3 linked regions of the Desulfitobacterium hafniense DCB-2 genome follow. The protein of the gene in region 1 interacts with the protein of each later gene in a pairwise test. Links are inferred from orthologs where the notes say so. Each region holds a gene or a part of one and is shown in the gene's direction. Other genes may lie near its edges. The genes, in order: ndk, DHAF_RS11355 and DHAF_RS06985.

Region 1 (6,086 bases):
CGGCAGGAGGGAGACTGCCTGTGGATTGCAGGATTAGGGCATAAATCCCTGAAAAAAGTCTTCCAGGATGCCAAAGTTCCGGCTAAGCACCGACCGGTGATTCCTCTCCTGGCCATGGGCAATGAAATTCTCTGGATACCCGGAGTGAAGAGGGGAGATCGCTATCCCATTGAACAGGGAAAGGGAGCTGTCGGCGTTCTTATCAAATGCTGAAGCCGGCAATGGATGAATCACGAAAAGGGAAGGAAGAAGAAAGGCTGGGTTCGTTGTAAAAGGGGCTTTTTCGTGGTATAATATGTAATATTGTCTTTGTATGATGGGACATTTTTTTCCAGAAGAGGGGAGGACCAGACGTTTGAAATTTTTCAAAAACGCTGCTGTTTATTTACTGATTATTCTCATTGCGATTATGCTCATAAGATTTGCCAACCCACCGGCGACTCAGCCCTTGGATATGGATTACACCAAATTTTATGAGGCGGTGGTTACGGGTCAGGTTGAAGAAGTTGTAATCAGTACCGATGATAATGTCAATACCTATGAAGTTAAAACCAAAGACGGTCAGCAATATGTAGTGCTCGGTGAAGCAAAGGATGTTGATCTGTCTGCGCAAATGAACGAGCATAAAGTTAACGTGCGGGTCAATCCGCCGGTCACCACTCCTTGGTGGGCCGGTTTGATCACCACGGTACTGCCTTTCCTGTTAATCGGCGGCTTTATCTTCTTTATGATGCAGCAGAGCCAAGGGGGCGGCAACCGGGTCATGCAGTTCGGGAAAAGCCGGGCTAAACTGGTGACGGATGAAAAGAAAAAGGTGACCTTTGCCGATGTGGCGGGAGCCGACGAGGTGAAGGAAGAGCTTGAAGAAGTTGTGGAATTCCTCAAGTTCCCTAAGAAATTTAATGAGTTGGGAGCTAAAATTCCCAAAGGAGTGCTGCTCTTTGGCCCTCCCGGAACCGGTAAGACTCTTTTGGCCCGGGCTGTGGCAGGAGAAGCGGGGGTTCCCTTCTTCAGTATCAGCGGCTCGGACTTTGTAGAGATGTTCGTCGGGGTGGGAGCATCCCGGGTGCGTGATTTATTTGAACAAGCCAAAAAGAATGCCCCTTGCATCGTGTTTATCGACGAGATCGACGCGGTAGGCCGGCAAAGAGGCGCCGGTCTGGGGGGCGGTCATGATGAGCGGGAGCAAACCCTGAACCAGCTGCTCGTTGAGATGGATGGTTTTAATGGGAATGAAGGCATCATCATTATCGCGGCCACCAACCGCCCTGATATTCTCGACCCCGCCTTGTTGCGGCCGGGGCGTTTCGACCGCCAAGTAGTGGTGGATGTTCCCGATGTCAAAGGCCGCGAGGAAATCTTAAAAGTCCATGTTAAAGGCAAACCCATGCACAACGATGTGGAGCTGGATGTCTTAGCCCGCCGCACGCCGGGATTTACCGGAGCGGATCTGGCCAACCTTGTCAATGAAGCGGCCCTGCTGTCTGCTCGCCGCAATGAAAAAGAGATTAAAATGAATGCTCTGGAGGATTCTGTGGAACGGGTTATCGCCGGACCGGAGAAAAAGGCCCGGGTCATCAGTGACTATGAAAAGAAATTGGTTTCTTATCACGAAGCAGGTCATGCTTTAGTGGGAGAAATGCTGACCCATACGGATCCCTTGCACAAGGTGTCCATTATTCCCCGGGGACGGGCCGGCGGGTATACCCTGCTCCTGCCTAAGGAAGATCGCAACTATATGACAAAGTCTCATTTGTTGGATCAGGTCACCATGCTCTTAGGGGGGCGGGTGGCAGAAGCCCTGGTTCTCCATGAGATCAGCACCGGAGCCTCCAATGACTTGGAGCGGGCTACCGGTCTTGTCCGCAAGATGATTACTGAACTGGGAATGTCCGAGGAGCTGGGACCCCTTACCTTTGGACAGAAGGAAGGTCAGGTGTTCCTGGGCCGGGATATTGCCCGGGATCGCAATTATAGTGAAGCGGTGGCTTACTCCATCGATAAAGAAGCGCGCCGGATGATCGATGAATGCTATTTGAAGGCGCAGACCATTATTCAGGAGAACATGCATAAGCTTAACGCGATTGCCCAGACTTTGATGGAGAAAGAAACCATCGAAGCCAAGGAATTTGCCGAGCTGATGGCCCGCTTTGATCAACCAGTGGAAACCGCACAAGTCTCGGAGCCGTCGGAGACTGAAAATAATACAACGGAACATGATGATCTTCTTCCCGCCACAGGGGAGACCTCCGTGGAGGGAGAAGACAGGACGGAAGCCGAGGGATTGAGCGGGTCAACCTTAGAAGAAGAAAAAAATAAGATTGACTAGGGGAGGATGTTATGGAAAAGACCTTCATCATGCTCAAGCCTGATGCTGTACAGCGGGGGTTGGTTGGGCAAATTATCGCACGCTTTGAAGCAAAAGGGTGCAAACTGGTAGGAATGAAGCTTATGAGTGTTGATCAGGCTTTGGCCGAGCAACATTATGCCGAGCACAAAGGGAAAAGCTTTTTTGAGCCCACGGTTCAATATATTATGTCTTCTCCGGTGGTGGCTATGGTTTGGGAAGGCAAAAATGTCGTGGCTCTGGCTCGGGAACTGATGGGAGCCACCAACCCTGCCAATGCCAATCCCGGCTCGATCCGCGGCAGCTTTGGCATGGATATCAGCCGCAATGTGATTCATGGCTCAGATTCTGTAGCCAGTGCAGAACGGGAGATTGCCCTCTATTTTAGACCCGAAGAGCTTTGTGATTATCGCAAAGCTGGAGAAGAGTGGCTTAGCGAGTAAAATAGAGAGTAAATTGAAAAAGGGCACCGACTTCGGTGTCCTTTTTCAAAAAATAATTCTTGATAAGAGTTAGAGGTGTATTAGCCATGAACTTGCCGAAAAACGGCAAAATGATGCTTACGGTGGCCAGCCTGATTTTAGGCATTCTCTTCATATCCTTATTGAAAACTACAGGGGCGGCAGGATCCACTGCGAGAACAGATACAACCCTAGCTTCACTTATTCAAATCGGCCAGGAAAACGAGCAATTGAAAAATGATATTAGCAAACTTAAAGAAGACTTGTCTAAATTTCAAGCGGGCCAGAATGCCTCGAAAGTCGTACTCGAACAACTGGACACAGCGAAACGCAATGCCGGACTGACCAAGGTCACCGGACCCGGTCTTCGAATTACGCTTGACGATGCACAGGATCGGGATATTAACAACGAGGATATCCAATACTATGTGATTCACGAAGAATATATCCGTACAATTGTCAATTTGCTCTGGCATGGAGGGGCTGAAGCCGTCGCGGTCAATGGGCAGCGGATTACGGGCAACACAGAAATTTTCTGCAGCGGAGCCTTTATTCAGATTGGCCAGACCCGCCAAATGCCTCCTTATGTGATTGAAGCCGTAGGGGATGTCAACTATTTGCAGTCTTCTTTGAATTTTTATTTTTGGGATCGCTTAGGTGAGTATCAGGAACAATATGGAATCACAAGAAAACTTGAGGTGCCCACGGAGCCCCTGGTCATACCGGCAGGCAAGGCTCAGCAATTTCGCTACTCTGAACCTATGAAGGAGGCGAAATAATGAAGAAGCGTACCCTGGCCATACCCTTGACTTTGGTGGCCCTAGTCTTAGGATTTTTACTCACGCTGCAGATGCAGACTCAAAAAAGCGTGTTGGAACTGGAGAAAATTCAGGCCCAAAGGGCCGCTTCCGCCAGAGATTTTCTGGCCGAAGCTCAAGAGGAAAACAAGCTTCTCAAAGAGCAGCACACAGCTTTAACAGCCCAGTTGGAAGAAGCGCGAACACAAGGGGGAACCAGCCCGGCTCTTCTCGCCGAGTTGGACCGCTATCGGATGATGGAAGGTACGGTGAATGTCCAAGGCCCGGGAATCGTGATTACCATTGATGACCGGCAACAGGAGCATAAAGTCGTGCTTCCGATGAGCAATGAGGACTTGCTCGAAATAATCAATACCTTAAAATTTGCCGGAGCGGAAGCAATTAGCGTCAACGGACAGCGGGTTGTGGCCTCCTCAGCTATTGTTCTGAGCGGGACTTCCACGAAGCTGATTAATCAGGTCCCCATTACCCGTACGGAAGGAGTTCCTTATGAAATTCTCGCCATCGGTAATCAGGACCAGCTCCTGGACTATTTTACGCAATTGAAAGCCCAGCGGTTAAAGCAATTAGGGATGAGTGTCAGCGTGTCCAGAAAAACCGTGCAAATTCCATCCTATAAAGGAGTATCACCTGTAAAAAGCCCTGAATCTTAGGTCTATCCTGGCATTTTTTTCTCTAAACGAGATTTTATAATTTTCAAAAAATTTATTGTTAATCCAAGCAGGGAATCTTCTCTTCTCGCCGAATTAGTATAATTGGACTGGAGTTTTCAAGGATCTGGAAAAGGGACTTTCATAGTCCGAGACGAAAGAGTGGAAAAAGGAGTGAATTTTAATTGAAAACCGATATCGAAATTGCACAAGAGGCAACGATGAAACCAATTACGGAGATTGCTCAGGGGTTAGATCTGCTGGAGGATGAGATTGAGCTTTATGGCAAATACAAAGCCAAGGTCAACTTCAGTGCTTGGGAACGCCTCAAGGATAAACCCGATGCTAAACTCATCCTGGTGACTGCAATTAATCCTACCCCTGCCGGTGAAGGAAAAACCACGACGACCGTTGGCTTAGGACAAGCTATGTCCAAGATTGGCAAAAACGCCATGATTGCCTTGCGTGAACCTTCCCTGGGTCCTTGCTTTGGTGTTAAGGGTGGAGCAGCCGGGGGCGGATATGCTCAAGTTGTGCCGATGGAGGATATCAATCTCCACTTTACCGGTGATTTCCACGCTATTACTTCGACTCATAATTTATTGGCAGCACTTTTAGATAATCATATACAACAAGGCAATCTTTTGAATATCGACCCTCGCCAAATCGTATTCCGTCGGGTCATGGATATGAATGACCGGGCTTTACGCAAAATTGTGATTGGTTTAGGCGGCCGCACAGAAGGAATTCCCCGGGAAAACGGTTTTGATATCACAGTGGCTTCCGAAATTATGGCGATTCTCTGCTTAGCCAAGGATCTTATGGATCTGAAAGAACGCTTCGGTCGGATTGTGGTGGCTTACACTTATGACGGTAAGGCGATTACCGCTCATGATCTGGAAGCTGAAGGTGCCATGGCTCTGCTCATGAAGGATGCCATTAAGCCCAATTTAGTTCAAACCCTGGAGAACACTCCTGTATTTATTCATGGCGGTCCTTTTGCTAATATTGCTCACGGTTGTAACAGCGTCGTGGCTACCAGAATGGCCATGAAGCTTGCTGACTATGTCATTACCGAAGCCGGATTCGGCGCTGATCTCGGCGCTGAGAAATTCTACGATCTGAAATGCCGCTTCGCAGAGCTGAAGCCGGCGGCTACGGTCATTGTAGCGACTGTCCGCGCTCTGAAGATGAATGGCGGAGTCGCTAAGGAAGATCTGGGACCGGAGAACCTGGAAGCTTTGGCTAAAGGTATCGTTAACCTGGAAAAGCATATCGAGAACATCGGCAAGTTTGGTGTTCCTGCGGTGGTGGCTATCAATCGTTTCCCCACCGATACCGATGCTGAATTAGAGTTTGTGGCAGAACGCTGCCGTCAGCTGGGAGCCGAGTTCGCCTTATCGGAAGTCTTCACTAAAGGTGGCGAAGGCGGTATTGAGCTGGCCAAGGCTGTTCTCAATATTGTTGATAATAAAGAATCCAATTTCCATGTTCTTTATGAATTGGATCTGCCTATTGCCAAGAAGATCGAGACCATTTGTAAAGAGGTTTATGGTGCCGATGGTGTGAACTTTACCAAAGAAGCCCTAACCTCGATGAAGAAATATGAAGAATTAGGCTATGGCCAATTGCCCATTTGTATGGCTAAAACTCAGTACTCCTTAACCGATGATCAGAATGTTCTGGGCCGCCCATCGGGCTTTACCATTACGGTCCGTGAACTCCGCTTATCTGCCGGCGCCGGATTCCTGGTAGCCATCACCGGTGCTATTATGACCATGCCCGGACTTCCCAAACGCCCGGCTGCTTT
Region 2 (6,174 bases), 2.3 Mb from region 1 along the record:
TCATAATTCCGTAAAGAAAGATCTCTTCTTCGCTGCTTCCCCGGATGGCTTTCCCCTGTGCTTTGATCCACCGGGATGGCTTGGCACTGGACTTCACCGGAAACTCAACCTTGATCTCACTCTTTTCCCCGTTCAAATAAGCGGCAATTTCTTCATTAAGCAATTGGACAATCTTTTCATTAAGGTATTTGTCCATAAGCTGATCAACCGGCTCATGCCACGGAAATGGACGGGAAAGCCAGTTTTCAAAGTTCCGGGAGAAATAGATGCTCCGATTGCTCAGATTAAGCTCCCAGACGACGCTATTGGTACTGTTAATAGCATGCTCATATTTTTGATTGAGAAGTTCAATTCTCCGGACGTTCTCTTCAATAAGCCGGTATTGATGGCGAAGTTCTTCTTCAGTAGCTGCCAATTCTTCATAAGTGGCTGAGAGTTCTTCATTGCTCTCCCTTAATTTCCGCTGCATGGTACGGTGTTTAAGACTATCCATCCCCATCAAGGTGCTGATGATTAACATAATAAACAAAGCTGCAAATACACCCAAAAGCAGCTTCATGTTCTGTTCAAAATAGCTGCTCTTTTTATTGAGCAAAAGGGCGTCATGAGGGAGCAGACTTTCCGGAATATCAAAATGCTGGACCATTTGATAATCAAAGATCGTATAATAAGGGCTCTCGTTCATCATGGGCAGGTCCTGGACAGGAGTTCCCTGCAGCAGCTGAAAAACCATTCCTCCGGCTCTCTTCCCGGTCTCCCGGTAGGATACCTGAACCCCTCCCAAAAACCCTTGACCCACCCCGCCGCTGGTCGCCCGATACACCGGAACCTGGGTATTGGCACTGATAAAGGCTGCCGCTTCATCAATGGTAAGATCAAGCCCTGCCTGGTCTTTATACATACTGCCTAAAAATAAGATAATAGTATCATCCTGGATCTCCTGCAGGATATCGGCCATTTCCTCAGTGGTATGTTCAGAAATACTAATATCTTCAAAACGCAGACTGGGATAAAACCCTACCGCTCCATAAAATTGATCCTTCTCTCCCCTGCCGGTGATGCTGCCTTCCACCAGGCCGACAACCCGCTGGACATTGGAATTGAATTTCAGAGCCAGCTCTATGTTCTCCTTAATGGGGACACTTTCCACAATACCGGTCATGTAAGGATTGCAGGCTGCCTCTTCCGCCCGGTTCACATCATTAATACCTAAAAAAACAATAGGGAGCTCGTCAAAAAGCTCCTTCTGATAGGCCATAGCAAAATCAAGAGCTCGATCATCCCCTACAATGATAGCATCATAAGGTTGAAGGTTATCCAGTTTGTAGCGCAGAGCAGTAAAGAAATTATCGATATTTTCCTGAGTATCAAACCGTTTGGTATCCATGTATTCGATATCCAGCAGAATATTATGCGGATCCAAAGCCTGGTGAATCCCGGCGATTTGCTCCGGTACGGTTGCAAAGCTTTCCGAGTAGGAACTAATGAATAAGACCCGCTGGTTCGTTTGTGCTTGAATTAATAATGGCTTTTGCCCAATAAATAAAATTATCAAGGCAATCAGGATGATAAGGAGCTTTTTCATTAAGTTATGAGTGCTAATAATTCCCATCCGCATGCCTCCTCTTAGTTATTTATCAGTAGCGTTGCATTAAATTAAGATGGTTACTGTCAAGGGAAAATTCGCCTCAGGTCTCCTTCAATTATTTATCATAATTGGTGTATACAACCATCCGAGTTTACTCCCCTCAGTCCAAAGAAAGACCAGGCAACAGATAGCCCTTTTCCACATTTTTACACATATTATCTCACAGAATCACAGGGTCATATATCAAGTCATTTAACCATCCTGTGTCTTCCTCAGTGATGATGTAATGCTCTGTCATTTGGTAGATCTTTTCATGGTTAATCCTTTTGGCAGCTTTCCTTCTTCGTCGTCGGAGTTTTTCTAAAAACTCCTCATAGCTCTCAAAGAGACAGGTAATCAGTAGTCTTTGCAAGGTGAGCAAGTCTCTTGGATATTCCACTTCAAGTTTAAGCAGCATTAAAGAACAATAAGTCATCAGTGCTAATAGAATTTGGTTGGTTACTGCGGTTTCGCTTGTACCGTAAAAGTGTTTAATTTGAGCGTGCTGCTTGAGCCATTTAAAGAACAATTCAATCTGCCAGCGATAACGATAGATCTCACCCAGTTCTTCGGCACTTAGTTCAAAATCATTGGTCAAGATCGTAAAGGGTTCGTTGATGGTATCATCTATGGTCACTTCCCGGAGGGTATGCTTCATTTTTCGGGAACCTGTTCCTAGGATGATATCCACGTCTTCCTCGATAATCCCATCTTCTTCTACGGGACGCTCAACGCCTGTAAACTCCATGATTGCGTTGTTTTTGAGACGAGTAACAAAGCGTATCCCTTTTTCGCAGTAATCATCAAATAGCTCGTAGTCCACATAACCTCGATCAAAAATATTGAGGGCATCCTTATCTTCAACAATAAGTTCATCCAGCTTCTTGCGATCGGCTATTTTGGCTGGGGTAATGACCACTTCATCGGGTAGAGCTATTCCATCAAAGCTTAAGCGTAGATGTATTTTTACACCGGCTTTGCTCTTTCTGAACACGGCCCAGGGATAACGGGAAAGGCATAGGCTGATAGTCGATGCGTCAATCATGTACAATTTACCGAGTTGCTGCCGAATCTTCCCATACCCTTGCTTTTGAGCTACTTTGTGTAAAGTGCGCCTAAAGAGCATTTCCGAAACCTTAGTAGGCAAAGTCTTTAACCTTCGAGAAATCTGACTGTGACTAATGCTCTTTAAACCGATGGCTTGACCAAGATTGTCACTTAGAACGCTCGTACTGATCTTTCGTAAAGCTCTGTATTCTTGAAGTTGTGCGTTACTAATGAGGAGAGTGAGTTGATTTGTCTTTAGTTTTTGGGTCCTGCGATCGAGGTCTGGGACCTGCTGATGGATATCTTTCCATAAATCTTTTGAAAAAAGCGGCTGAAAGGCTTGCATAAATGTGGAATGCGTAGTATCCTTGTCCTGCATTTTAAATCTCCTTATAATTTGAGATTTGGGCAAGGACTACCCTATCTCTTATTATAAGGATTTTTTATGTGTATTTACAGTGATAATCAGGAATATACGCTGATTTCGGGTCTATTTGCTTAAATTTAGCTAAATTTGAGCTTTGACATTTTTGTTGTTAGCTTTATGCAACGCTACTGGTTATTTATACACTATTTTCAGACTATACTCAATTAGCTTTTCGAACAAATTTAACAAAAAACCATAAAACAATCGTATCCTAGGCTATGGTATAATAAACAAGGGTGATAAAGATGCAAATATTAAAAAATGATTGGCATGAATTATTAAAGGATGAGTTTGAACAGGAATATTATCAACAACTGAGAAAGCATTTAATACAAGAATACCGGACACGAACCATCTATCCTGATATGTATGATATTTTTAACGCACTACATTTTACTTCTTATCAAGATGTCAAAGTGGTCATTCTTGGGCAAGACCCCTACCATGGCCCGAACCAAGCCCATGGCCTGAGCTTTTCTGTCAAACCCGGTGTACCTGCTCCACCTTCTTTACAGAATATCTTTAAAGAATTGCAGAGTGACCTGGGCTGCCGAATCCCCAACCATGGCTACCTCAAGAAATGGGCAGAGCAGGGTGTTTTGCTCCTGAACACCTCTCTGACGGTTCGCGCCGGTCAAGCCAACTCCCATGCTCAGATCGGCTGGCATCAATTTACAGATAAAGTGATCGCGGCCCTGAGTCAGCGCCAGGACCCTGTGGTGTTTATCCTTTGGGGGAAAAATGCCCAGGCTAAACAAAGTATCATCGGCTCTCAGCATTTCATCATAAAATCTGTACATCCCAGCCCACTTTCCGCCCATGCCGGATTTTTTGGCAGCAAGCCTTTCTCCAAAGCCAATAATTTTTTAGTGTCCCAGGGTAAAGAACCTATTGATTGGCAGATTGAAGATATCTGATCCGCTCCTGGGCTCGGCAAATGTTACATTAAATTAAAGCAGGCTGTAAGGACCTATGCCCTTACAGCCTGCCTGTATAATGTGCCTTCCCGAAATGACTAGCGGGCTTGATTGTAGCCAAAGCCGCCGCAGCCGCCTTGACCACGGCCAAGCATACCGCCATTGCCGGCTCCCATCATTCCCCGTCCCCGGCCATAGCCATCCCCATAGCAATAAGCCTGATTCTCTTCCATGGCTGTGATCATCTGATCGGCTTGCTGCTGCGTCAAATTCCCGGATTCAACTCTTTGCGCCAAAGCATCTTTTCTCATTTCCAGAAGCTCTTTTTGGAATTCATCCAGTTTTCCGGCCTCATTGGCCATGACGCCTAAGCTTTTGCCTGTTTCATATTGTTCAGTCAGGACACTTTCCACTGTTTTTCCAGTGATTCCGGCTAAAGCCTCCACAGGGTTGTTATAGGCAGAGGCAGCCAGGACCGTTGAGGAAGATGCCCCTACTCCGAGCACAATGGCTCCAATCAAGATTGCTTTTTTGAACTTTTTCATAGTCATACCTCCTGTTTTTTTAATACTGAACCTTTGCTTATAGAGTAATCAAAAAGTATGACAGAACTATGTCTTTTCCGAGTTAAAACCATTGTATTTTTGTCACACGAGTTTTTGCAATACTATGGTAAAATAGGCTAAAGAATACTAGGGAGAGAATGTTATGTTAACTCTATTGATTGCCGATGATAATAAACAAATTACATCGATCTTAGAAGAATATGCGAAAAAAGAAGGCTATCAGCCTCATATAGCCTGGGATGGCTGCGCAGCTCTGGAACTTTTTCAGCAGCTTCAACCCGATCTGGTCTTATTGGATGTAATGATGCCTAAAGTTGATGGTTTTGAAGTCTGCCGGGAAATTCGTAAAACTTCCAACGTCCCCATCATCATGATTACTGCTCGGGGGGAGGATTTTGAAAGGATCATGGGGCTGGATATCGGGGCGGATGATTATATCGTCAAGCCCTTTTCCCCCGGCGAAGTGATGGCGAGAATCCGCGCCATTCTGCGCAGAATCAGTCAAAACGACGAGGAGAAAAAACAAATCCTGTCTTATGCTAACCTGATGATCAATCTGGATGACTATCTTGTGACCATTGATCAATGCCCGGTCTCCTTAACCAAGAAAGAGATCGAAATCCTCTGGACTCTGGCAACGAATCACAACAGAGTGTTCTCCCGGGATAATCTGCTCAACAGCGTATGGGGCTATGATTACTTTGGCGATATCCGTACCGTGGATTCCCATATTAAACGTTTGCGTTCCAAACTGGATTCCTTCCCCCATGAACAATGGGAGATTAAGACCATTTGGGGTGTAGGCTATAAATTCGGGGAGAAAACCAATGAAGAATAAAATCGCCCTTAAACTCACCCTGTATTTTTCCCTGAGTCTGCTCTTGTTCTCCCTTATTATCGGCAGTGTGTTTATGACCCTGTTCAAGAATCAGACGGTTCAGCTGCACAAGGTTGACATGGAAAAACGGGCAACCTCTATTGCCGGAACACTCTCAACCTTAATCAGCAACTCCAATGCCGCCGCTACCCAAGGCAACGAAGCCGGAGGAACAAACGGCATGAACAGCGCAAACCGTATGGGGGGCATGATGCACGGTATGGGCATGGGTGGTATGGGCGGCATGATGTACGGCATGGGAGGATACAGCTCTTACCTCCAATTCCTTGACGAAATCGCTATGGCCGATGTCTGGCTCGTGGATGAAACCCTCCAACTGATGACCATTGGCCATATGACCAACCGCCAGATCAACTATGCCGATTTACCGGCGGACGCCGACCAGGTCGTCAAAGAAGTGTTTCAGGGCAACACCACATTCAGCGAAGGCTTCAGTTCCCTTCTCAATACCCCGACCTTGACTGTGGGAGCCCCCATCAAAGCCGGGGAAAAAGTGGTCGGTGCCTTGCTTCTCCATTCCCCTATCCAGGGAACCAAGGAAGCGCTGCAGCAGGGGGCAGGGATTCTGGCCATGAGTATCACCGTCGCTCTCCTCTTATCCCTTCTCCTTTCCATTGTCCTGGCATATACTTTTACCAAACCTTTGAACCGCATGAAAAACTCCACCCTCCAACTGGCTAAGGGAGATTACC
Region 3 (6,059 bases), 1.3 Mb from region 1 along the record:
TTTGATGGTTAAGGAAGGTATGGAACGTATGACCCTTGAGGTACGAGCTTCCAATACCTCCGCCCAAAGATTGTACGAACGTCTTGGCTTTGTGACAGCGGGAGTTCGTAAAGGCTATTATTCAGATAATCGTGAAGATGCCCTCATTATGTGGCTTGACATAGGCAAAGACTAGAGAAGCAGGCTGATATCAGGAGGTTGCCGGTGAACAATAAAGATATTAATATACTTGGAATTGAGACAAGCTGTGACGAGACCTCAGCTGCTGTGCTTCGCAATGGCTGTGAGCTGCTCAGTCATATTATTTCATCACAGATAAAGACCCATCAAAAATATGGCGGAGTTGTGCCGGAAGTGGCCTCTCGGGAGCATATCCTGCATTTGCAAAGTGTTGTGGAGCAGGCTTTGCAAGAGGCAAAGATGGGGTTTGGCGATTTGGCGGGAATTGCCGTAACCTATGGACCGGGGCTTGTGGGCTCTCTCCTGGTAGGGGTGGCAGGAGCAAAGGCGATGGCTTATGGGGCAGGGATTCCGCTGCTGGGAGTTAATCATTTGGAAGGACATATCTATGCGAACTTTCTTCATAATCCGGGGCTGAAGTTTCCTTTGCTGGCTCTCCTTGTCTCGGGAGGGCATTCCCATTTGGTCTATTTTGAAGGACATGGAAAATACCAGGTTCTTGGGCAGACTCGGGATGATGCTGCCGGAGAGGCTTTGGATAAGGTGGCCCGGACCTTAGGGCTGGGTTATCCGGGTGGACCATATATTCAGAAGGCTGCCCTTGAAGGGAATCCACATGCCTACGAATTTCCCAGGGCAATGCTTGAGCCCGGCAGTCTGGACTTCAGCTTCAGCGGCGTGAAGTCGGCGGTGCTCAATACCTTGAATTCGGCACGAATGAAGGGCGAGACCGTAAATGTTGCCGATGTGGCGGCTTCTTTTCAGGAGGCCATCGTCGATGTCTTGGTGCGTAAGACCTTGCTGGCCTTGGCTAGGACAAAAGCTCCCACTCTGGTTCTGGCCGGGGGAGTAGCAGCTAATACTCTGCTAAGGGAACGCCTCACTGAGGCAACTCAAAAAAGAGGAATTGCTTTTAGTTACCCGCCCCCAATCCTCTGTACGGATAATGGGGCCATGATCGCGACTGCCGGATATTACCGTTATTTGGATAAGGATTATGCTCCTTGGAATTTGAATGCTATACCGGGACTGAATTTGGCTTAAAAGTATAGAAGAAAATTGGTTTAAACGCTGTCAGTAGGTTGACGAGGCTGCTGCAAATTTCCAAGCGCCTGGAAATTTGCAGCAGCCTCTATATGTAATGCGGGGGTCTCGCAACAGGTTAGGACAGTCGAAAAGGCACTATCGCACTAGTCGGTAGGACATTCGGGTAAGCAATTTTGCAAGGGATAATATGTTCTGTGGATAGTTAACTCTGTGGACAATGTGGATAACTCTGTGACTAACTGATATTGGCGGGCTGAGAGGTGTTGGATCTATGAGAGAGTATTGTCCATAATTACCCACAGATCCTGTGGATAATGTGGATAAGTTAGGAACAAGGGGTTTTTTAGGGGGATGGATATGGGGATAACTTTAAAAATAGAAAAGTATCACAAAGTGCTTTTCTTTTACCCTTTGTTCGAGATAAAATAGAAACATGTGTTTACAGAGTTTCATATACCATGAGGGAGAGCCCTTATAGATGATTGGAAGCTTTACTGGTTTATTTTATTTATAAGAACGGAGAACGAACATGTGGGTTTTATTTGTATGCCTCATAGCAGGAGCTTTTGTGGGATGGTTTCGTTTATTGCCTAAGGCTGTCTTGAATCAAGCGGGGCGGGGGATGATGATCGGGGTATTGATTCTCTTATTAACCATGGGTTTGCGTATTGGCGTTGATCAGGACACTCTCTCCCAGCTGGGGAACTTTGGGTTGCAGGCCTTTCTATTTGCCGTTGCGGCAATTATAGGAAGTGTAGTGGCTGTTCTGCTGTTGGAAAGAGCTTTCATCGGGAAAGCGGGCATGGTTCCACAGCAGGATAAGCTGGAAGTCGATAGCACCGAGACGACTCATCCCTACCGTATGACGTTTACAATTATTGGAGCGTTTATCGCAGGAGTTTTCGGAGGGATGATTTTTTTTCCTCAGGTATGGACGGTATATTTGCCCACCATTACGACCTTAGCCCTTGATTTTACTTTGGTTATGGTAGGTATTGATTTAGGGTTGAATCGCGATATTTGGAGACATATGCTCAAAGTCGGTTGGCAGGTGTTTTTAGCACCTGTGGGTGTGGTGCTCGGCAGTATTGCGGCGGCTATGCTGGTAGGTTTATGCTTTGGATGGAACCTTCGCGAAGGGGGAGCAGTTGGTGCCGGGTTTGGGTGGTACAGCTTATCCGGTGTTTTGATCTCTGACCTTCATTCAGTCTCCTTGGGTACAATTGCTTTTTTGAGCAATATATTCAGAGAGGTTTTAGCCATAATATTTGCCCCCTTTTTAGCCAGGAGAGTTGGGCCGCTGGCTCTTGTTGCTCCCAGTGGGGCAACAGCTATGGACTCCACACTTCCTCTCTTGGTGGCGGTGGGACCTAAAGGTGTCAGTATAGTAGCTATCATAAGCGGTCTTTCTTTATCTCTTTTAGTTCCTGTTTTGGTGCCTTTGGTTTTGGGTTAACCTTAATTAGCAAGCATAGTGAGCAGTTAAAGTATTTTTATCGAAGTTTGGAGAAGGAATATTTTAATCTTTGACGAATCCATTAGTAGGATTGACTGAATTTTCGATAAAATGGAAGAGCTGCTTTTGTTTTAGCAGGGGATATGAAGGAGGATGGAAAGGTGTCTGAGGAGAAGCGGTTATTGCGGGAACATGTACTGTCCCTGCGATCAGCGTTGACACCGGAAGAACGGGCTTCTAAAAGCCAAAGGATTCGGGCTATCGTGACTCAGACCCGTGAGTTTCAGGAAGCAGGCACTATCATGCTGTTTATGAATTTCCGTGATGAGGTAGAGACGACTGAGCTAGCCCAGAAGGTCCTGGACTTGGGGAAGCGGTTGGTATTGCCGCGATGTGCCCCTAAAGGGGTGCTTATACCGGCACTTATCGGAGATTTGGCAAAAGATATTGAGTCGGGAATGTGGGGGATCCGTGAGCCCAAAAAGCAAGAACTCACTGAGGTAGATCCTTTGGAGATCGACGGTATCTTTGTTCCTGGGGCCGCCTTTGATGGGCAGGGAAATCGCCTTGGCTATGGGGGCGGATATTATGATCGGTTTTTCGAAAGGGTGAGAGAAGGGACGCCTAAGATTGCTCTCGCTTTTCACTGCCAAATTGTGGACAGAATCCCCGTTGAAGTTTACGATAAGAAGGTAGATATGTTGATCACTGAACAGGGTGCCATGCGTTTTAAGGAAACGCTTTGAATTTAGTGGAAAAGGGAGGAGAACTATTTTGTGTGAGGAGTGTAAAGAGTTAGTTGATCCTAAAGAGGAGCAATTGGAGCAGATATTAGCTCATCATAAGCGGGAGAAAGGGGCGCTTATTCCTGTTTTGCAGGAAGCGCAAGGGCTTTATGGGTATTTGCCTGAACATGTGATCAAGCACATCAGCAGGGGGCTGGGCATACCTTCAGCTAAGGTTTATGGAGTTGTTACATTTTATGCTCAATTCCGCCTTACCCCTATGGGGCGCAATGTGATTAGTGTCTGCTTAGGCACGGCCTGCCATGTTCGAGGAGGCGCTAAAGTTCTGGAAGCCATAGAGAAGGATACAAAGATTAAGGATGGGCAGACCACGGAAGACGGGCGCTTTACTTTAGAGATCGTCAACTGTATTGGGGCCTGTGGATTAGCTCCCGTTATGTCCATTAATGGGAATGTCCACGGAAGATTGAATGCAGATCAAATCCCAGGAATCCTGGCAGAGTATAAGTAGGGGGAATAGGGATGAACACAGAAGCTAAAAAACAGGTTTTTATCTGTGCAGGTACAGGCTGTATCTCTTCAGGAGCTAATACAATCATCGACTTAATTAACGTGGAGATAGAACGTCGAGGGTTAGCAAAAGATGTGGAGCTCATTGCCACGGGTTGCCGTGGTTTTTGTGAGCAAGGGCCGACTTTAGTTATTGAACCTGCGCAAAGATTCTACCGGAGAATTCAGCCGGAAGATATTCCGGAGCTGGTAGAGAAGGAATTAGCTCAAGGGGAAAAAGTGGAGCGCCTGTTCTATGTGGATCCCCAGTCGGGGGAACCTGCTTTAAGTTATGAGGATATTAGTTTTTTTGCTAAGCAAACTCGTATTGCTCTTAAAAATTGTGGATTTATCGATCCCACCAAGCTCGATGACTATCTGGCTCACAAAGGCTATGAAGGCTTGAAAAAAGCCCTTACGATGGACCCGGAGGCCATTGTCGAAGAGGTCAAGGAATCCGGCTTGCGTGGCCGGGGAGGGGCCGGTTTCTCAACCGGTCTGAAATGGAGCTTATGCAGGGCTACCCCATCCGATAAAAAATATGTGATTTGCAACGCTGACGAAGGAGATCCGGGTGCGTTTATGGATCGCGGTCTTCTCGAGGGAGATCCTCACGCGATCATTGAAGGTATGCTGATCGGCGCTTATGCCATTGGTGCTGATGAGGGCTATGTTTATTGTCGAGCAGAGTACCCTCTGGCGATCAAGAACCTGCAAATTGCCATCAAACAAGCCGAAGAAGCGGGATTCTTAGGGAATAACATCCTGGGTTCCGGATTTAATTTTCATTTGAAAATCAACGCCGGAGCCGGAGCCTTTGTCTGCGGTGAGGAAACCGCTTTGATGGCATCTATCGAGGGCAAACGCGGCATGCCCCGTGTGCGGCCTCCTTTCCCGGCCCAAAGCGGATTATGGGGTAAGCCTACCAATATCAATAATGTTGAGACCTGGTCCAATATTCCTCATATCTTGAGAAACGGAGCCCAATGGTATGCCCAGTACGGAACGGAGAAGAGCAAGGGGACCAAAATTTTTGCGCTAACAGGTAAGGTTAATAACACAGGGCTGGTTGAAGTCCCCATGGGAATGCCCTTAAGAGATATTATCTTTGATATCGGCGGCGGCATTAAAGATGGTGGAAAGTTCAAGGCAGTCCAGATCGGCGGTCCCTCAGGGGGGTGCCTGCCGGAAGATATGCTGGATCTTCCTGTAGATTATGATACCTTAACTAAGGCCGGTGCTATGGTAGGTTCCGGTGGTCTGGTTATTATGGACGAAACCACTTGTATGGTGGATATTGCCCGCTTTTTTCTGAACTTTTCCCAGAGTGAGTCCTGCGGAAAATGTACCCCCTGCCGTGAAGGGAATAAACGGATGTGGGAGATTCTCGATCGCATCACCCGTGGTGAAGGCCGGGAGGATGATATTGAAAAACTGGAAACCCTGGCCTATACAGTTAAGGAAACTTCACTGTGCGGCTTAGGTCAGAATGCGCCCAACCCTATCCTGGCTACCTTAAAGTATTTCCGGGAAGAATTTGAAGAGCATATCCACGCCAAAAAATGCCGGGCCGGAGTCTGCAGTGAACTTCTGACCTACTCTATCGATGCCGAAAAATGCAAAAAATGCGGACTATGTGCCAGAAATTGCCCGGCTAACTGTATCAGCGGCAATAAGAATACCCCCTATGTGATCGATGGGGAAAGATGTATCCGCTGTGGAAGTTGTATGGATTCCTGCAAATTTGGCGCGGTTATCCGGGCCTAGAAGGAGGAGTGGATTTAGTGGAATGGCTTAACTTAACTATTGACGAAAAAGAAGTTGTCGTACCCAAAGGGAGCACGGTCTTGGAAGCATGCCGTATGTACGATATTCCGATTCCAACCCTTTGCCAGGATCCGGAACTCACCAATGCCGGAGCTTGCCGTCTCTGTATTGTTGAGATCGCAGGTATGCGCAATCTGCCGCCTTCCTGCGTTACCCAGGTGACCCAGGGGATGGTTGTGAAGACCCAGACACCAAAGGTGCGCAAGTCCCGCAAGGTGATTCTGGAGCTCTTAGTGGCGAACCACCCTTTGGAT

Evidence for each region.
Region 2: the proteins of ndk (region 1) and DHAF_RS11355 interact in binary tests that used the Escherichia coli proteins (3 or more experiments, as listed by UniProt). The link is inferred for Desulfitobacterium hafniense DCB-2 from one-to-one orthologs.
Region 3: the proteins of ndk (region 1) and DHAF_RS06985 interact in binary tests that used the Escherichia coli proteins (3 or more experiments, as listed by UniProt). The link is inferred for Desulfitobacterium hafniense DCB-2 from one-to-one orthologs.

What each region holds. Positions count from the first base shown.
Region 1 is NC_011830.1:152,422-158,507, forward strand. What follows is about bases 1,252-4,065. They hold ndk (nucleoside-diphosphate kinase), read left to right. Parts: upstream 1,252-2,340; coding sequence 2,341-2,790; downstream 2,791-4,065. Other genes in these bases: ftsH (ATP-dependent zinc metalloprotease FtsH), read left to right, coding at 1,252-2,329; DHAF_RS00755 (DUF881 domain-containing protein), read left to right, coding at 2,877-3,587; DHAF_RS00760 (DUF881 domain-containing protein), read left to right, coding at 3,587-4,065. Outside these bases: tRNA lysidine(34) synthetase TilS, read left to right, coding at 1-213; more of ftsH, read left to right, coding at 356-1,251; more of DHAF_RS00760, read left to right, coding at 4,066-4,279; DHAF_RS00765 (formate--tetrahydrofolate ligase), read left to right, coding at 4,462-6,086. UniProt on the Escherichia coli protein: Major role in the synthesis of nucleoside triphosphates other than ATP. The ATP gamma phosphate is transferred to the NDP beta phosphate via a ping-pong mechanism, using a phosphorylated active-site intermediate.
Region 2 is NC_011830.1:2,468,974-2,475,147, reverse strand. What follows is about bases 2,281-5,182. They hold DHAF_RS11355 (uracil-DNA glycosylase), read left to right. Parts: upstream 2,281-3,346; coding sequence 3,347-4,018; downstream 4,019-5,182. Other genes in these bases: DHAF_RS11345 (response regulator transcription factor), read left to right, coding at 4,727-5,182; DHAF_RS11350 (DUF2680 domain-containing protein), read right to left, coding at 4,117-4,569; DHAF_RS11360 (IS4-like element ISDha2 family transposase), read right to left, coding at 2,281-3,053. Outside these bases: DHAF_RS11365 (ABC transporter substrate binding protein), read right to left, coding at 1-1,618; more of DHAF_RS11360, read right to left, coding at 1,809-2,280; more of DHAF_RS11345, read left to right, coding at 5,183-5,422; DHAF_RS11340 (HAMP domain-containing sensor histidine kinase), read left to right, coding at 5,412-6,174. UniProt on the Escherichia coli protein: Excises uracil residues from the DNA which can arise as a result of misincorporation of dUMP residues by DNA polymerase or due to deamination of cytosine.
Region 3 is NC_011830.1:1,498,735-1,504,793, forward strand. Bases 1,841-4,627 are described here. They hold DHAF_RS06985 (5-formyltetrahydrofolate cyclo-ligase), read left to right. Parts: upstream 1,841-2,826; coding sequence 2,827-3,429; downstream 3,430-4,627. Other genes in these bases: DHAF_RS06980 (LysO family transporter), read left to right, coding at 1,841-2,683; nuoE (NADH-quinone oxidoreductase subunit NuoE), read left to right, coding at 3,458-3,940; nuoF (NADH-quinone oxidoreductase subunit NuoF), read left to right, coding at 3,952-4,627. Also shown: rimI (ribosomal protein S18-alanine N-acetyltransferase), read left to right, coding at 1-175; tRNA (adenosine(37)-N6)-threonylcarbamoyltransferase complex transferase subunit TsaD, read left to right, coding at 205-1,224; more of DHAF_RS06980, read left to right, coding at 1,757-1,840; more of nuoF, read left to right, coding at 4,628-5,745. UniProt on the Escherichia coli protein: Involved in the removal of 5-formyltetrahydrofolate.